One region of the Pseudomonas sp. NY15372 genome, then DNA from elsewhere that is predicted to be linked to it. Evidence: predicted binding sites of a transcription regulator. Region 1 holds the regulator's gene; the other holds the start of a gene.
The links. Region 1 encodes sigma-54, which starts transcription at its own class of promoters, with help from an activator protein. Its sites were predicted from a motif close to ANTGGCATNNANNTTGCTNT; they were not measured.
Positions count from the first base shown of each region.

Region 2: glnA (glutamate--ammonia ligase) is a predicted target of sigma-54. The motif match lies at 5,767-5,786, and genes of this name have one in related genera.

Region 1 covers NZ_JBLUPY010000004.1:157,147-164,963, reverse strand. The annotation lists gene ACNFG0_RS05270 (KdsC family phosphatase) at 1-38, shown strand, start outside; gene lptC (LPS export ABC transporter periplasmic protein LptC) at 47-619, shown strand; gene lptA (lipopolysaccharide transport periplasmic protein LptA) at 606-1,130, shown strand; gene lptB (LPS export ABC transporter ATP-binding protein) at 1,131-1,856, shown strand; gene ACNFG0_RS05250 (RNA polymerase factor sigma-54) at 2,012-3,505, shown strand; gene hpf (ribosome hibernation-promoting factor, HPF/YfiA family) at 3,583-3,891, shown strand; gene ptsN (PTS IIA-like nitrogen regulatory protein PtsN) at 3,904-4,368, shown strand; gene rapZ (RNase adapter RapZ) at 4,371-5,225, shown strand; gene ACNFG0_RS05230 (HPr family phosphocarrier protein) at 5,248-5,520, shown strand; partial or broken gene ACNFG0_RS05225 (ZIP family metal transporter) at 5,555-5,782, opposite strand; gene pmbA (metalloprotease PmbA) at 6,187-7,533, opposite strand; gene yjgA (ribosome biogenesis factor YjgA) at 7,643-7,817, shown strand, end outside.
Region 2 covers NZ_JBLUPY010000002.1:101,416-109,232, forward strand. The annotation lists gene trmL (tRNA (uridine(34)/cytosine(34)/5-carboxymethylaminomethyluridine(34)-2'-O)-methyltransferase TrmL) at 1-141, opposite strand, end outside; gene ACNFG0_RS02080 (hypothetical protein) at 140-577, shown strand; gene ntrC (nitrogen regulation protein NR(I)) at 801-2,237, opposite strand; gene glnL (nitrogen regulation protein NR(II)) at 2,234-3,319, opposite strand; gene ACNFG0_RS02095 (chorismate mutase) at 3,584-4,129, opposite strand; gene glnA (glutamate--ammonia ligase) at 4,263-5,669, opposite strand; gene thiI (tRNA uracil 4-sulfurtransferase ThiI) at 6,108-7,562, shown strand; gene typA (translational GTPase TypA) at 7,690-7,817, shown strand, end outside.

The DNA of each region.
Region 1 (7,817 bases):
AGGGCAACCTGGACGCTGCCAACGCCAACTACCTCTAAGGCCGCACATGTTCAGCAAGAAAGCCCGAAATATCGTGCTGCTCGGTGCGATCGCCGCACTGCTGGTGGCGGTCGGCTACTGGAACATCAGCCCCGAGAGCTTCCTCGACAAGCCCGTGGCCCAGGTCGACGAAAGCGCCATCGACTACTACGCGATCAACGCCCACAGCGTGCAGTTCATGCCGGACGGCAAGATGCAGTACGAGATGACCGCCGACAAGGTCGAGCACCTAAAGGCCAGCGAAGTCTCCCTGCTGACCAAGCCCGACCTGCACTTGTACCGCGGTACCCAGTACCCATGGCACGTGCAGAGCGAGCGCGCCGAGGTCAACCCGGACGGCACCGAGGTCGAACTCATCGAGAAGGTCCGCGTGGCCCGCACCGATGAAAAGCAGCGCGAAATGATCGTCACCACGTCCCGCATGACCGTGTTCCCGCAGAAGCAATATGCGCAGACCGAGCAAGCCGTTAGAATCGACGGCGCCGGTGGGACCACTACGGGCAAAGGAATGAAAGCGTATTTGAAAGACGGCAGGATGGACCTGCTGTCCAACGTAAGAGGACAGTATGAGGCTCGTTAAAACCCTCCCCTTTTTGCTCAGCCTGAGCGCGGCACTGGGAAGCGCGAGCGCCTTGGCCCTGCCCAACGATCGTGACCAGCCTATCCGCATCCAGGCCGACAACGCTCACCTGGACGACAAGCAAGGCGTAGCCACCTATACCGGCGACGTGATCATCACCCAGGGCTCGATGATGATCAAAGGCAACACCGTGACCATCACCCGCGCCGCCTCCGGCGATATCGACGTGGTCACCTCGGTGGGCAACCTGGCGTATTTCGAGCAGCAGCAGAGCACCGCCAAGCCCGACAAGATGAAAGGCTGGGCCGTGACCATCCAGTACCAGGCGCAGAAGGACATGGTGATCCTCACCGACCGCGCCAAGGTCGAGAACGAAGGCAACACCACCGAAGGCGAGAAGATCGTCTACAACACCAAGACCCAGGTGGCCACCGCCGGTCGTGGTGGCAATGTGACCTCGCCGCGTCAGCGCATCGACATGGTGATTCAGCCGAAGAAGAAGGCCGAGTAAATGGCAACCCTCAAAGCCCAGCACCTGGCCAAGAGCTACAAGGGCCGCCAGGTCGTCCGCGACGTCAGCCTGTCGATCGACAGCGGCCAGATCGTCGGCCTGCTCGGCCCCAATGGCGCCGGCAAGACCACCTGCTTCTACATGATCGTCGGCCTGGTCCGCGCCGACCAGGGCCGCGTGCTGATCGACAACCTGGATGTCAGCCACCAGCCCATGCATGGCCGCGCCCGCGCCGGCATCGGCTATCTGCCCCAGGAAGCCTCGATCTTCCGCAAGCTGTCGGTGGCCGACAACATCATGGCCATCCTCGAGACCCGCAAGGACCTCGACCGCGACGGCCGCCGCAAGGAGCTGGAAAGCCTGCTGCAGGAGTTCCATATCAGCCACATCCGTGACAACCTCGGCATGAGCCTCTCCGGTGGCGAACGCCGCCGCGTCGAGATCGCACGGGCCCTGGCCACCGCGCCGAAGTTCATCCTGCTGGACGAACCCTTCGCCGGTGTCGACCCGATTTCCGTGGGCGATATCAAGCAGATCATCCATCACCTCAAGGCCAAGGGTATCGGTGTACTGATCACCGACCACAACGTCCGCGAGACGCTCGATATCTGCGAGACCGCCTACATCGTCAACGATGGACAACTGATCGCCGAAGGCGATGCCGAGACGATCCTGGCCAACGACCTGGTCAAGGAAGTCTACCTGGGCCACGAGTTCCGACTCTGAGCCCGGAGTCTGCCTGGGCACTGCTGCAAATGTTGCAGTGCTCTAGGCAAACGCTACAATTTCAGGCATATAACTTGCTTAAAATTGGCGCCCCGGCGCCCTTCGTGTAGTGGATGGCGCATGCGCGCCGGCGAACAAGGTATTAAGCCCCAGCCATGAAACCATCGCTCGTCCTAAAAATGGGCCAGCAACTGACGATGACACCGCAGTTGCAACAGGCCATCCGTCTGCTCCAGCTCTCCACCCTGGACCTCCAACAGGAAATTCAGGAAGCGCTGGAATCCAATCCGATGCTCGAACGTCAGGAAGACGGCGACGACTTCGACAACAGCGACCCCATGGCCGACAACGCCGAGAGCAAGCCCGTCGCCGAAGCCCAGGACAACAGTTTCCAGGAAAGCACGGCCAACGCCGAAACCCTGGAAGAAGGCGAATGGAACGAACGCATCCCCAACGAACTGCCCGTGGACACGGCCTGGGAAGACATCTACCAGACCAGTGCCAGCAGCCTGCCGGCCAGCGATGACGACGAGTGGGACTTCACCACCCGCACCTCCACCGGCGAGAGCCTGCAGAGCCACCTGCTGTGGCAGTTGAACCTGGCACCGATGTCCGACACCGACCGGCTCATCGCCGTGACCTTGATCGACAGCATCAACGGCCAGGGTTATCTGGAGGACAGCCTCGAGGAGATCTGCGCAGGCTTCGACCCCGAGCTGGATATCGAACTGGATGAAGTGGAGGCCGTACTGCACCGCATCCAGCAGTTCGAGCCCGCCGGCATCGGTGCACGCAACCTCGGCGAATGCCTGTTGCTGCAACTGCGCCAGTTGCCAGCCAACACGCCGTGGATGGCCGAGGCCCAGCGCCTGGTCACCGATTTCATCGACCTGCTCGGCAGCCGCGACTACAGCCAGCTGATGCGCCGCATGAAGCTCAAGGAAGATGAACTGCGCCAGGTCATCGAACTGGTACAGAGCCTCAACCCGCGCCCAGGCTCGCAGATCGAGTCCAGCGAGCCGGAGTACGTGGTGCCGGATGTCATCGTGCGCAAGGACAACGACCGCTGGTTGGTGGAACTCAACCAAGAAGCGATCCCCCGCCTGCGGGTCAACCCGCAATACGCAGGTTTCGTCCGCCGCGCCGACACCAGCGCCGACAACACGTTCATGCGCAACCAGTTGCAGGAGGCGCGCTGGTTCATCAAGAGCCTGCAGAGCCGCAACGAAACGCTGATGAAGGTCGCCACGCAAATCGTCGAACACCAACGCGGCTTCCTCGATCAGGGCGACGAGGCGATGAAGCCGCTGGTACTGCATGACATCGCCGAAGCGGTGGGCATGCACGAGTCGACCATTTCCCGGGTCACCACGCAGAAATACATGCACACCCCGCGTGGCATCTACGAATTGAAATACTTTTTCTCGAGCCATGTGAGCACCTCCGAAGGCGGTGAATGCTCGTCTACGGCGATCCGCGCGATCATCAAGAAACTGGTTGCAGCGGAAAATCAGAAAAAGCCATTGAGTGACAGCAAGATCGCTGGTTTACTGGAGGCACAAGGCATCCAGGTAGCCCGTCGCACCGTCGCCAAGTACCGCGAGTCCCTCGGCATCGCACCGTCGAGCGAGCGCAAGCGACTGATGTAGCCCCTGGCTGTGCCATAGCGTTTCAGTGGCAGGTGCAATACCTGCCCTTTATGCACGGGCAACAAAGGAGAAGCTGTATGCAAGTCAACATCAGTGGACAGCATGTAGAAGTCACCCAACCACTGCGTGAGTACGTACTCGAGAAGCTCGCCCGGGTGGAAGGACATTTCGACAAGATCACCAACGTCACGGTGATCATGAAAGTCGAGAAACTGCAGCAGAAGGTCGAGGCCACGCTCCAGATTCCCGGCGGAGAAGTGGTTGCCAACGCCGAACACCAAGACATGTATGCAGCGATCGACGCCCTGGCTGACAAGCTCGACCGCCAACTGAAAAAACATAAGGAAAAACAGCAAAGCCTGCTGCAAGGTGCAGCCGCCCGCTGATCCCTCTCATCCATGATCCGACTTGAAACCATCCTGACCCCCGGCCGTTCCCTCGTGAACGTGCCGGGCGGCAGTAAGAAGCGCGCCCTGGAAAAGGTCGCCAACCTGATCGCCGAGCAAATTCCCGAACTGGAGATGCAAGACGTCTTCGATAAACTGATTGCCCGCGAGAAACTGGGTTCCACCGGCTTCGGCAATGGCATCGCCATTCCCCACTGCCGGCTCGAAGGCTGCACGGCCCCCGTCAGCGCCCTGCTGCACCTGGATGCTCCTATCGACTACGACGCCATCGATGGCGCGCCCGTGGACCTGCTGTTCGTCCTGCTGGTGCCGGAAGCTGCCACCGATGCGCACCTTGAACTGCTGCGCCAGATCGCCAGCATGCTCGATCGCAAGGAGGTTCGCGATCGCCTGCGTGCCGCCGACAGCAGCGAGGCCCTGTACCAGGTAGTCCTGGACGCACAGAACGAGCACTGAACATGCGCCTGATCATCGTCAGCGGCCGGTCCGGCTCCGGCAAAAGTACCGCCCTCGATGTCCTGGAAGACAACGGCTATTACTGCATCGACAACCTGCCCGCCGGGTTGTTGCCGCAACTGGCCGAAAACGCACTGATCAACACCGAGCTGTTGCAACCGAAGGTGGCCGTTTCCATCGACGCACGCAACCTGCCCAGCCACCTGAGCCGCTTCCCCGACCTGCTCGAAGATGCCAGGAGCCGGCATATCCAATGCGACGTGCTGTACCTGGACGCCGACGAGGAGACGCTGCTCAAGCGTTTCTCCGAGACCCGCCGGCGCCACCCGCTGACCAACGCCAACCGCTCCCTGGCAGAAGCGATCCGCGTCGAGAGCGAGCTACTCGGCCCGATCTCCGACCTGGCCGACCTGAAGATCGACACCACCAACCTGAACCTCTATCAGCTGCGAGACTCGATCAAGCTGCGCCTGCTCAACCAGCCTGAGCCCGGCACCGCCTTCCTGGTCGAGTCCTTCGGGTTCAAGCGTGGCATGCCCGTGGACGCCGACCTGGTGTTCGACGTACGCTGCCTGCCCAACCCGTACTGGAAGCCGGAACTGCGTGAGCATTCCGGGTTGGACCAGCCAGTGATCGACTACCTTGCCACCCAGCCGGACGTCGAGGAGATGTTCCAGGACATTTCCAGCTACCTGCTCAAATGGCTGCCCCGCTTCGCTGCCAGCAACCGTGCGTATGTCACCATCGCCATCGGCTGCACCGGCGGGCACCACCGCTCCGTGTACCTGACCGAGCGCTTGGGCCAGTTGCTGCAACAATCCCTGAAAAACGTCCAGGTCCGCCACCGCGACCTCTAGCCCACAGGATATCCGCCCCACGATGCCCGCCCGCGAAATCACCATCATCAACAAGCTTGGCCTGCATGCCCGGGCGGCGGCCAAGTTCGTCGGCGTGGCCGGCCGCTTCCCCTGCCAGGTCAGGGTCGGGCGCGCGCCGGACAAGCTGGTGGATGGCAAGAGCATCATGGCGGTGATGATGCTGGCGGCGGGCAAGGGCACCTCGGTGCACCTGCATACCGAGGGCGAGCAGGACAACGAAGCCATGGAAGCACTGGTCGAGTTGATCAACAATTACTTCGATGAAGGTGAGTAACCCACTGAAGTCGTAATCCTTGTGGATCTGCAACTCAAGACATCGCCGTATCCAGCACCATCATCAAACAGAACCCGATGCACAGCCCCAGGCCGGCTAACCGGTGATGCCCATTGCTACGCGACTCCGGGATGATCTCCTGGGTCACTACCAGCAACATCGCCCCCGCCGCACACGCTAGGCCGAGCGGTAGCAGCAATTGGGCAACGTTCACCAGCCAGGCACAGATCACCGCTGCCAGAGGCTCTACCAGCCCCGAAGCCGTCGCTTTTGCCCCGAAAAATATCCGAACTGGGAGCAACATGGTTTTATTGCACGCTGGGAAAGACCGACAAATGACAATTGGCCGAAAAGCACAATGTTCGAGGTAGGCGTTTTTTCCGAAAACAACAGCTTGATCAAAACAGTCGGGACAACCCCCGACTTTCACTGCCCGATCCCTGTGAGCATCTACCACAGCTATAAGCATATGAAATATTATATTGGCGTGCGTGCGTTCAACATGGTCTCCCCGGGCGATAAAAGCCTTCCGGCGAAGCACCTGATCTCGCGGCTGCCCTCTATGAATTGCTAAAACGCCCTATCCTCTCTACGGCATAATGCTTGTTGTTTCGAACTACGGCGACAATGTCGCCGCATGTCGAAACAACAGCCCGCAGACAAGGCTCAGCTCCCCGCAACCGTCATCCGCTCGATCAGCACCGAGCCGCTGTGGATATTGCTACGGGTTTCGATATCGCTGCCAATCGCCACGATCTGCTGGAACATGTCCTTCATGTTGCCGGCGATCGTCACTTCCTGGACAGGGAACTGGATCTCGCCGTTCTCCACCCAAAAGCCCGCCGCGCCGCGGGAGTAATCACCGGTCACCATGTTCAGGCCATGCCCCATCAATTCGGTCACCAGCAGGCCACGCCCCATACGGCGGATCAAGGCTGCCTGGTCTTCGACCCCGTGGGTGACGAAGAGGTTATGCACACCACCGGCGTTGGCGGTGCTCGGCAGGCCCAACTTGCGACCCGAATAGGTACCCAGCAGGTAGGAAACCAGCTCGCCCTTGTCGACGAACGGCTTGGCATAGGTGGCCAGGCCATCGCCATCGAAGGCGGCACTGCCCAAGGCGCGCGGCAGGTGCGGGCGCTCGTCGAGGGTCAGCCAGGTGGGGAACAGGCGTTGGCCGATGGCACCGTCAAGGAACGATGACTTGCGGTACAGGTTGCCGCCGGAGATCGCCGACAGGAAGCTGCCGAACAGGCCACCGGCCAGTTCGGCAGAGAACAGCACCGGCACTTCGCAGGTCGGCACCGGGCGCGCCCCAAGGCGGCTGGCCGCGCGCTGTGCAGCCCGCTGACCGATGCTGCGCGGGTCGGCCAGCAGGTTGCCCTGGCGATTGACGTCATACCAATAGTCGCGCTGCATCTGCCCTTCGCCTTCGGCGATCATCACGCAACTTAAGCTATGGCGCGTGGAGGCATAGCTGCCGATGAAGCCATGGCTGTTGCCATAGACCCGACAGCCTTGATGGGTGTTCAGGGTCGTGCCGTCGGCATTGAGGACGCGCGGGTCGGCATCGAAGGCCGCCGCTTCGCAGGCCAACGCCATCTCGACGGCCTTTTCCGGCTCCAGGCCCCAGTCATGATAGAGATCGAGGTCCGGGATCTCACGGGCCATCAGTGCCGCGTCGGCCAAGCCTGCACATTCATCCTCGGAGGTATGCTGGGCAATGGCCAGGGCGGCCGCGACGGTCTCGCGAATGGCCTCCGGGCCGCTCGCCGAGGTGCTGGCCGAGCCTTTGCGCTGGCCGACGTAGAGGGTGATGCCGAAGCCCTGGTCACGGTTGAACTCGACCGTCTCGACCTCACGCTGACGCACCGTGGTGGACAGGCCCTGCTCCAGCGACACCGCGACCTCGCAGGCGCTGGCGCCTTGGCGGCGCGCCTCTGCGATGATCGCCTCGACCTGTTCCTGCAAGGCTGGCAGGTCCTTGGGGCCTACGCTCTGGACTGCACTCATGGTTTTCTCCACTCAAAATTCTGCGTTCGGCTTGGGTCATTGTACGACCGGGCCGGACAAGCGGCCCCCGACTGGTTATCATGGCGGCGATTTCCAGCGGACTGCCACCATGGTTGATTCATACGACGACGCCTTCGACGGCGAAAAAAGCAAAACCCAGATCAAGCGCGAGCTGCATGCGTTGGTCGAACTCGGTGAGCGCCTCACGACGCTCAAGGCCGATACCCTGGCGCGCCTGCCTTTGACCGACGAGCTGCGCAAGGCGCTGGCCGAAGCCTCCAAGC
Region 2 (7,817 bases), on a different contig from region 1:
TGCCCGGCGCAGGCGCTTGTCATCCAGCTCGAAGCCTAGTGGCTCGATCAGGTGCAGGTCGCAGCCGCTGTTGGCGCACAGGCGGATGATGTTGCCGGTATTCGGCGGAATCTCTGGTTGAAAGAGGATGACGTGAAACATGCACGGCTCCAGGCGTGAAGATGACGAGCATTCTACCCTCGAACCGGACCTGCGTTCGAAGGCCTGGCCACGTGTGTTGTTGTCCTTGGCTATCGTCGGCCTGATGGTAGGGTTGATGATCGGCCGCCTGACCGCGCCCCAGGAACGGGTGCTGGAACAGGTGGATGTGGTACAGGATGGCCTGGACCTGTGGTTCGACGGTGAGCCCAGGCTGCATGGCGAGAATGTGCAAGGCACCGTGGCGCTGGTCTTCCAGGCCAAAGGCCGGGAGCAGCGCGGACAGTTGCAGATACAGGGCAAGCCCGCAGGGTGGCGGTTGCGCCAGAGCGACGAGGGTTTGTTGCTGACCGTGGTCGCCGCGCGCCCCCTGCACGGCGAGTGGGCCGGTACAGAGGACGCTGGGCGCTGGCGGGTGCAGGTGAAACTGCACGAATAAAAGAGGGGATATCCCGGCCTGCCTGTACCGGGGTCCCCAAAACTGGAGGTATCTGTCTTATTGCAGATCGCGTGCCAGTTTTGCGAAGCCCCTGAAATACGGGTTCTAGAGCGGTTCTGTTGGGGTTTTCCAGGTTTTTGTGCCTTTGTGCGGTGCAGTCGGCACAGGATCGGTGCATGGAAACATTGGGGCTGCTATGCAGCCCCGGCAGGTTCAACGACGGTCAATGTTCGTCGTTATCCTCCTCGTCCCCGCCATCGACATTCATCCCCAGCTCTTTGATCTTTCGTGTCAGGGTATTGCGGCCCCAGCCCAGTAGCACCGCCGCATCGCGTCGGCGCCCGGCGGTGTGCTTGAGGGCGGTCTCGATCATGATGCGTTCGAAGCTGGGCACGGCGCTGTCGAGCAGGTTCGACTGGCCGCGTGTCAGGGCCTGGTCGGCCCACTGGCGCAGGGCTTGTTCCCAGTTGGTCACCGGTGCCGCATCGTGCGGCAGGTTGAGCAGCTCCGGCGGCAAGTCGCCGATCAACACCTCGCGGCTGGAGGCCATGACGGTGATCCAGCGGCAGGTGTTCTCCAATTGGCGCACATTGCCCGGCCAGGGCAGGTTGCGCATGAACTCCTCGGTTTCCGGCTTGAGCAGCTTGGGTTCCACCGCCAGTTCCTTGGCCGCGCGGCCGAGGAAATGACGCGCCAGGGCAGGAATGTCCTCGCGCCGGTCGGCCAGGCGCGGGATATGGATGCGGATCACGTTCAGGCGGTGGAACAAGTCTTCGCGGAACTTGCCGGCCTGCACCAGCGACTCCAGGTTCTGGTGCGTGGCGGCGATGATGCGCACGTCGACCTTGACCGGTACATGGCCGCCAACCCGATAGAACTCGCCATCGGCCAACACCCGCAGCAGGCGCGTCTGGGTGTCGGCGGGCATGTCGCCGATCTCGTCGAGGAACAGCGTGCCGCCGTCGGCCTGCTCGAAGCGGCCACGACGCAGGTTGGCCGCGCCGGTGAAGGCACCTTTCTCGTGGCCGAACAATTCGGACTCCATCAGGTCCTTCGGGATCGCCGCCATGTTCAGTGCGATGAACGGCGATGCCGCGCGCGGGCTGTGGCGGTGCAGCGCATGGGCCACCAGCTCCTTGCCGGTGCCGGACTCGCCGTTGATCAGCACGGTGATGTTGGAGTGGCTGAGCCGGCCGATGGCACGGAACACCTCCTGCATCGCCGGCGCCTCGCCGATGATCTCCGGCGTGCGGGCCAGGCTTGTCGGCACGTCGAGCGCCTGTTGCTCCTGGGCGTGCTGGTTAGCGCGCTTGACCAGCGCGACGGCTTCGTCCACGTCGAATGGCTTGGGCAGGTATTCGAAGGCGCCGCCCTGGTAGGACGCCACGGCGCTGTCCAGGTCGGAATGGGCGGTCATGATGATGACCGGCAGGCGCGGGTGCTGTTCGCGGATCTGGGCGAGCAAGTCCAGCCCACTGGTGCCAGGCATACGGATATCGGAAATGATCACATCCGGTTGTTGCCGGGCCAGGCGGCCCATGACTCCGTCGGCGCTGTCGAAGCTCTGGGTGGTCATGCCTTCTTGTTGCAGGGCTTTTTCCAGTACCCAGCGGATGGAGCGGTCATCGTCGACGATCCAGACGGTTTCACTTCGGCTCATGAGGCGGTGGCTCCTTGTTCCAGGGGCAGGAAGATCGAGAAGGTGGTATGGCCAGGGTGGCTGTCACATTCGATCAGGCCCTGGTGCTGGCTGATGATGTTCTGGGTGATGGCCAGGCCCAGCCCGGTACCGTCCGGGCGCCCACTGACCATCGGGTAGAAGAGGGTGTCTTGCAGCTCGGCGGGGATGCCCGGGCCGTTGTCGGTGATCTCGATCCGTGCGACCAGGCGATGGCGGATATGGCCAATGGTGAACTGGCGCACCGCGCGGCTGCGCAGGGTGATGCGGCCCAGGCGCAGTTCGTTCTGCCCGCCGATCGCCTGCATGGCGTTGCGCACGATGTTGAGCACCGCCTGGATCATCTGTTCGCGATCGATCAGCACGTCCGGCAGGCTCGGGTCGTAGTCGCGCACCAATGTGATGCCACCCTGGCTTTCGGCCTCCACCAAGCTGCAGACGCGCTCCAGTACTTCATGGATATTGGTCATGGCCAGCGATGGCAGTTTGTTCGAGCCGAGCATGCGGTCGACCAGGTTTCGCAGGCGGTCGGCTTCCTCGATGATCACGTTGGTGTAGTCGCGCAAATCGTCATGGGGCAGTTCGCGTGACAGCAGTTGCGCCGCGCCACGGATGCCGCCCAGCGGGTTCTTGATCTCGTGGGCCAGCCCGCGCACCAGCATCTTGGTGGTCTCCTGCTTGCTCAGCTGGGCCTCTTCCTTGGTGATGCGCAGCAGCCGGTCGCGCGGGTGGACCTCCAGCAGCAGCAAGGTCTGGCCCTGGTGCAGGATCGGCGTGACGGCATAGTCCACGGTAATGGCCTGACCGGTCAGGGAGGTGAGCTGGGCTTCGCGCTTGGTGAACGGGTGCGCCTGCTCCACGGCCTGACGCAGGGAGTTGAGCGCTTCGGTCGATTCGGTGAACAACTCACTGATGAATTGCCCATGGCTGCGCTGCCCGCTGACCGCCAGCAGCATTTCCGCCGCCGGGTTCATGTACTCCAGGCGCAGTTCGGCATTGAGCAGAAGCGTGGCCGTGGTCAGGTTGTCCAGGAGCAGCCGGTGCTGTGCATCGCTGATAGTCATGGCGTCTTGGACCTCTATTTGGGCGCGTGTTGGCTCGTGGGTAGGCCCCGGCTGGGCTGGGGCGCGCGCGGGTGATCCTCTCGGTGCAAAGGAAAATGCAAGAAACAAACCAAGGCTCCGAAAAGAAGCAGATTTTCCGGATAAAGGCCTGGATTTGCGCGAAATCAGAACAAAAAGCCCTGGTTTATCGTTTCTTGTGACCTCTATTGGGATGCATCGCTGGGCATAGGACGCCGCGATGCACCAATATAGAGCATAGGGTGTTCAGCTGCGCTCGCACAGCTGCGCAGTGGCACGGACCAGGGCCAAATGGCGAGGGGTATCTTTCGAACGTTGGGCCAGGGCATCGGCCAATTGCTCGGCACACAGGGGCATGCGTTGCTGGTCGAAGCGCGCCAGGTCCTGGAGCAACTGGTCCTGCAGGTTATCCAGTTGCGGGCGAATTTCGCTGGCAAGGTCGCGGCGCTGGGTATCGGGCGCCTGGCGTTGTTGGTGCCATGTGTTGAGGTAGTGGTATTGCAGCAGCTTGTTGGCTTCGATCTGGTCGGCGAAGAAGGTTTCGGCGCGTTCGGCGTTCAGGTCATAGGTCAGCGCAGCCTGGCGCACGTTGGCCAGCACGTCCTGCTCGCGCTGCGGTGCGTGTACCGGTTGACGCGTGTCCCATTTGTGCAGGGCTACGGCCTCGGCGATGTCGAGTCGATGATCGATGGCGTCGATCAGGCGAGTCAGGGAGGAGGAGGCATCGAGGGTTGCCGCGCAACCTGTCAAGCTGATCGCGCCGGTCAGGGCGAGGAGGGGGATGAGGCGCATGTTGCTCTCCTGAAGTCGGGAGAACCGAGTGTGGCCAGTCGCTCAGGTGTGGCGGGTAGGGCCATTCCGAAATGCTTGAGTGTAAAAGCAGAAACGGCCTCCAAGGGAGGCCGTTCCGAGGGTGCAGCTTACATTACACGCTGTAGTACAGGTCGTATTCCAGCGGGTGAACGAAGGTACGGACCTTGATTTCTTCTTCGGACTTCAGCTCGATGTAGGCATCGATGAAGTCGTCGGAGAACACGCCGCCCTTGGTCAGGAAGGCGCGGCCCTTGTCCAGCTCTTCCAGGGCTTCCTTCAGGCTGCCGCAAACCTGCGGGATTTCCTTGGCCTCTTCAGGCGGCAGGTCGTACAGGTTCTTGTCGGCGGCATCGCCTGGGTGGATCTTGTTCTGGATGCCATCCAGGCCGGCCATCAGCAGGGCGGCGAAGCACAGGTACGGGTTGGCCGCCGGGTCCGGGAAGCGCGCTTCGATACGGCGGGCTTTCGGGCTGGAAACGTACGGGATACGGATCGAGGCCGAACGGTTACGGGCCGAGTAGGCCAGCATGACCGGGGCTTCGAAGCCTGGCACCAGACGCTTGTAGGAGTTGGTGGCCGGGTTGGTGAAGCCGTTCAGTGCCTTGCCGTGCTTGATGATGCCGCCGATGAAGTACAGGGCGGTGTCGGACAGGCCGGCATAGCCTTCGCCGGAGAAGGTGTTCTTGCCGTCCTTGGAGATCGACATGTGAACGTGCATGCCCGAGCCGTTGTCGCCGTACAGCGGCTTAGGCATGAAGGTAGCGGTCTTGCCGTAGGCGTCAGCCACGTTGTGCACGCAGTACTTCAGGGTCTGGACTTCGTCAGCTTTGGTGACCAGGGTGTTGAATTTCACACCGATTTCGTTCTGGCCGGCAGTGGCCACTTCGTGGTGGTGAACTTCGATGACCAGGCCCATTTCTTCCATGGCGTTGCACATGGCAGTACGGATTTCGTGGTCGTGGTCGCACGGCGGAACCGGGAAATAGCCGCCCTTGACGGCTGGGCGGTGGCCCTTGTTGCCGCCTTCGACGTCCTGGTCGGTCATCCAGGAACCTTGTTCGGAGTAGATCTTGAACATGGAGCCGGAGATGTCGGACTTGAACTTGACCTGGTCGAAGATGAAGAACTCAGGCTCCGGGCCGACGAACACGGTGTCGCCGATGCCGGTGGTCTTGAGGTATTCCTCGGCGCGCTTGGCGATGGCGCGTGGGTCGCGGTCGTAGCCTTGCATGGTGGACGGTTCGACTACGTCGCAGACCAGGATCAGGGTCGGCTCTTCGGTGAACGGGTCCAGGACGGCGGACGCGTCGTCCGGCATCAGGATCATGTCGGAGGCTTCGATGCCTTTCCAGCCTTCGATGGACGAGCCGTCGAACATTTTGCCGGCTTCGAAGAAGTCGTCTTCCAGCGCATCGCGAGCGGGCATGGTGACGTGGTGCTGTTTGCCTTTGGTGTCCGTGAAACGCAGATCAATCCACTTGACGTCATGATCTTTGATGAGTTGAACCGACTTCGACATGTTGTCCTCCGGATGGTCTAGGGCGCGGTGGGCCGCTGCCCTGGAAAAAGGGTGTCGCCGGGCGCGGATAGTCGGCCAAGCTTACCTGCCTCACAAGAGAGCAATTTGCATGCCAGTGCCCGAAAATGGCGAGGGTGAGATAAAAGGGGGCGTTGGCGGGCATTTTGTTCTAGGGGTGCCTTGGGAAATGCACTCATAAGATGCGTTATTTCGAGGTGGCGCACCATTGTGGTGCGCGCTCGTCCCATCGCGGGGCAAGCCCGCTCCCACAAAGGCCGTTGTGCGCAATTCCTTGTGGGAGCGGGCTTGCCCCGCGATGGGGCCCGCGCAGGCAACATAAAATCAATGCCCTGATCAAAAGTTGCTCAAACCTTGAGCTATTTCCGCTATAATTCGCGCCCCTCATTTTCGGCAGGCCCTGCGCGCGCTGTTAAACCAATGAAACTTATCGTCAAAGTCTTCCCTGAGATCACCATCAAGAGCCGGCCGGTGCGCAAGCGTTTCATCCGCCAGCTCGGCAAGAACATCCGCGTCGTGCTCAAGGACTTGGATCCGGAGCTCGTGGTCGATGGTGTCTGGGACAATCTCGAAGTGGTCACCCGCGTCGAGGACGAGAAGATCCAGCGCGAAATGATCGAGCGCCTGACCTGCACCCCGGGGATCACCCACTTCCTGCAGGTCGAGGAATACCCGCTGGGCGACTTCGACGACATCGTCGAGAAGTGTAAGCACCATTTTGGCCACCTGCTGGCCGGCAAGCGCTTCGCCGTGCGCTGCAAGCGTGGCGGCCACCACGACTTCACCTCGATGGACGTCGACCGCTACGTCGGCAGCCAGCTGCGCCAGCAGTGCGGTGCCACCGGCATCGACCTCAAGAACCCTGAAGTTTTGGTGCGCATCGAGATCCGCGACCAACGCCTGTACGTGATCCACAACCAGCACCAGGGCATCGGCGGTTACCCGCTGGGCGCGCTGGAGCAGACCCTGGTGCTGATGTCCGGCGGCTTCGACTCCACCGTCGCCGCCTACCAGATGATGCGCCGCGGCCTGATGACCCATTTCTGCTTCTTCAACCTCGGCGGCCGTGCCCACGAGCTCGGCGTGATGGAAGTGGCCCACTACCTGTGGAAGAAGTTCGGCAGCAGCCAGCGCGTGCTGTTCATCAGCGTGCCTTTCGAAGAAGTGGTCGGCGAGATCCTGGGCAAGGTCGACAACAGCTACATGGGCGTGACCCTCAAGCGCATGATGCTGCGCGCCGCTGCGCGCATGGCCGAGCGCCTGGAGATCGACGCCCTGGTCACCGGCGAGGCGATTTCCCAGGTGTCCAGCCAGACCCTGCCGAACCTGTCGATCATCGACTCGGCCACCGACAAGCTGGTGCTGCGCCCGCTTCTGGCCAGCCACAAGCAGGACATCATCGACACCGCCTACCAGATCGGCACTGCCGAGTTCGCCAAGCACATGCCGGAATATTGCGGCGTGATCTCGGTGAACCCGACCACCCATGCCAAGCGCCACCGCATGGAGCACGAAGAGAAGCAGTTCGACATGGCAGTGCTCGAGCGCGCCATGGAGCGTGCCAAGTTCATCTCCATCGACCACGTGATCGACGAGCTGGGCAAGGACATCGAGATCGAGGAAGTGGCCGAGGCCCTGCCGGGCCAGATCGTCCTCGACATCCGTCACCCCGATGCTCAGGAAGACGAACCTCTGGTGATCGAGGGCGTCGAAGTCCAGGCCATGCCGTTCTATGCGATCAACAGCAAGTTCAAGCACCTGGATGCCAACCGCCAGTACCTGCTGTATTGCGACAAAGGTGTGATGAGCCGCCTGCACGCACACCACCTGCTCAGTGAGGGACATGCCAATGTGCGTGTTTATCGTCCGACATAAGACCCCAGGGCTGTATGGCGGCAGCATCCGCCATCGCCCTCCCGACCACCGGGCCCGCTGAGCCGCAAACCGTACATATTCGCCGCCTACACTGGCGGCAACCGAATCCTCTGATCGAGATACAGTTGTGATCGAAAATCTGCGTAACATCGCCATCATCGCCCACGTTGACCATGGTAAAACCACCCTGGTCGACAAACTCCTGCGCCAGTCCGGCACCCTGGAGCGTAACGAGCTCAACGACGAGCGCGTGAT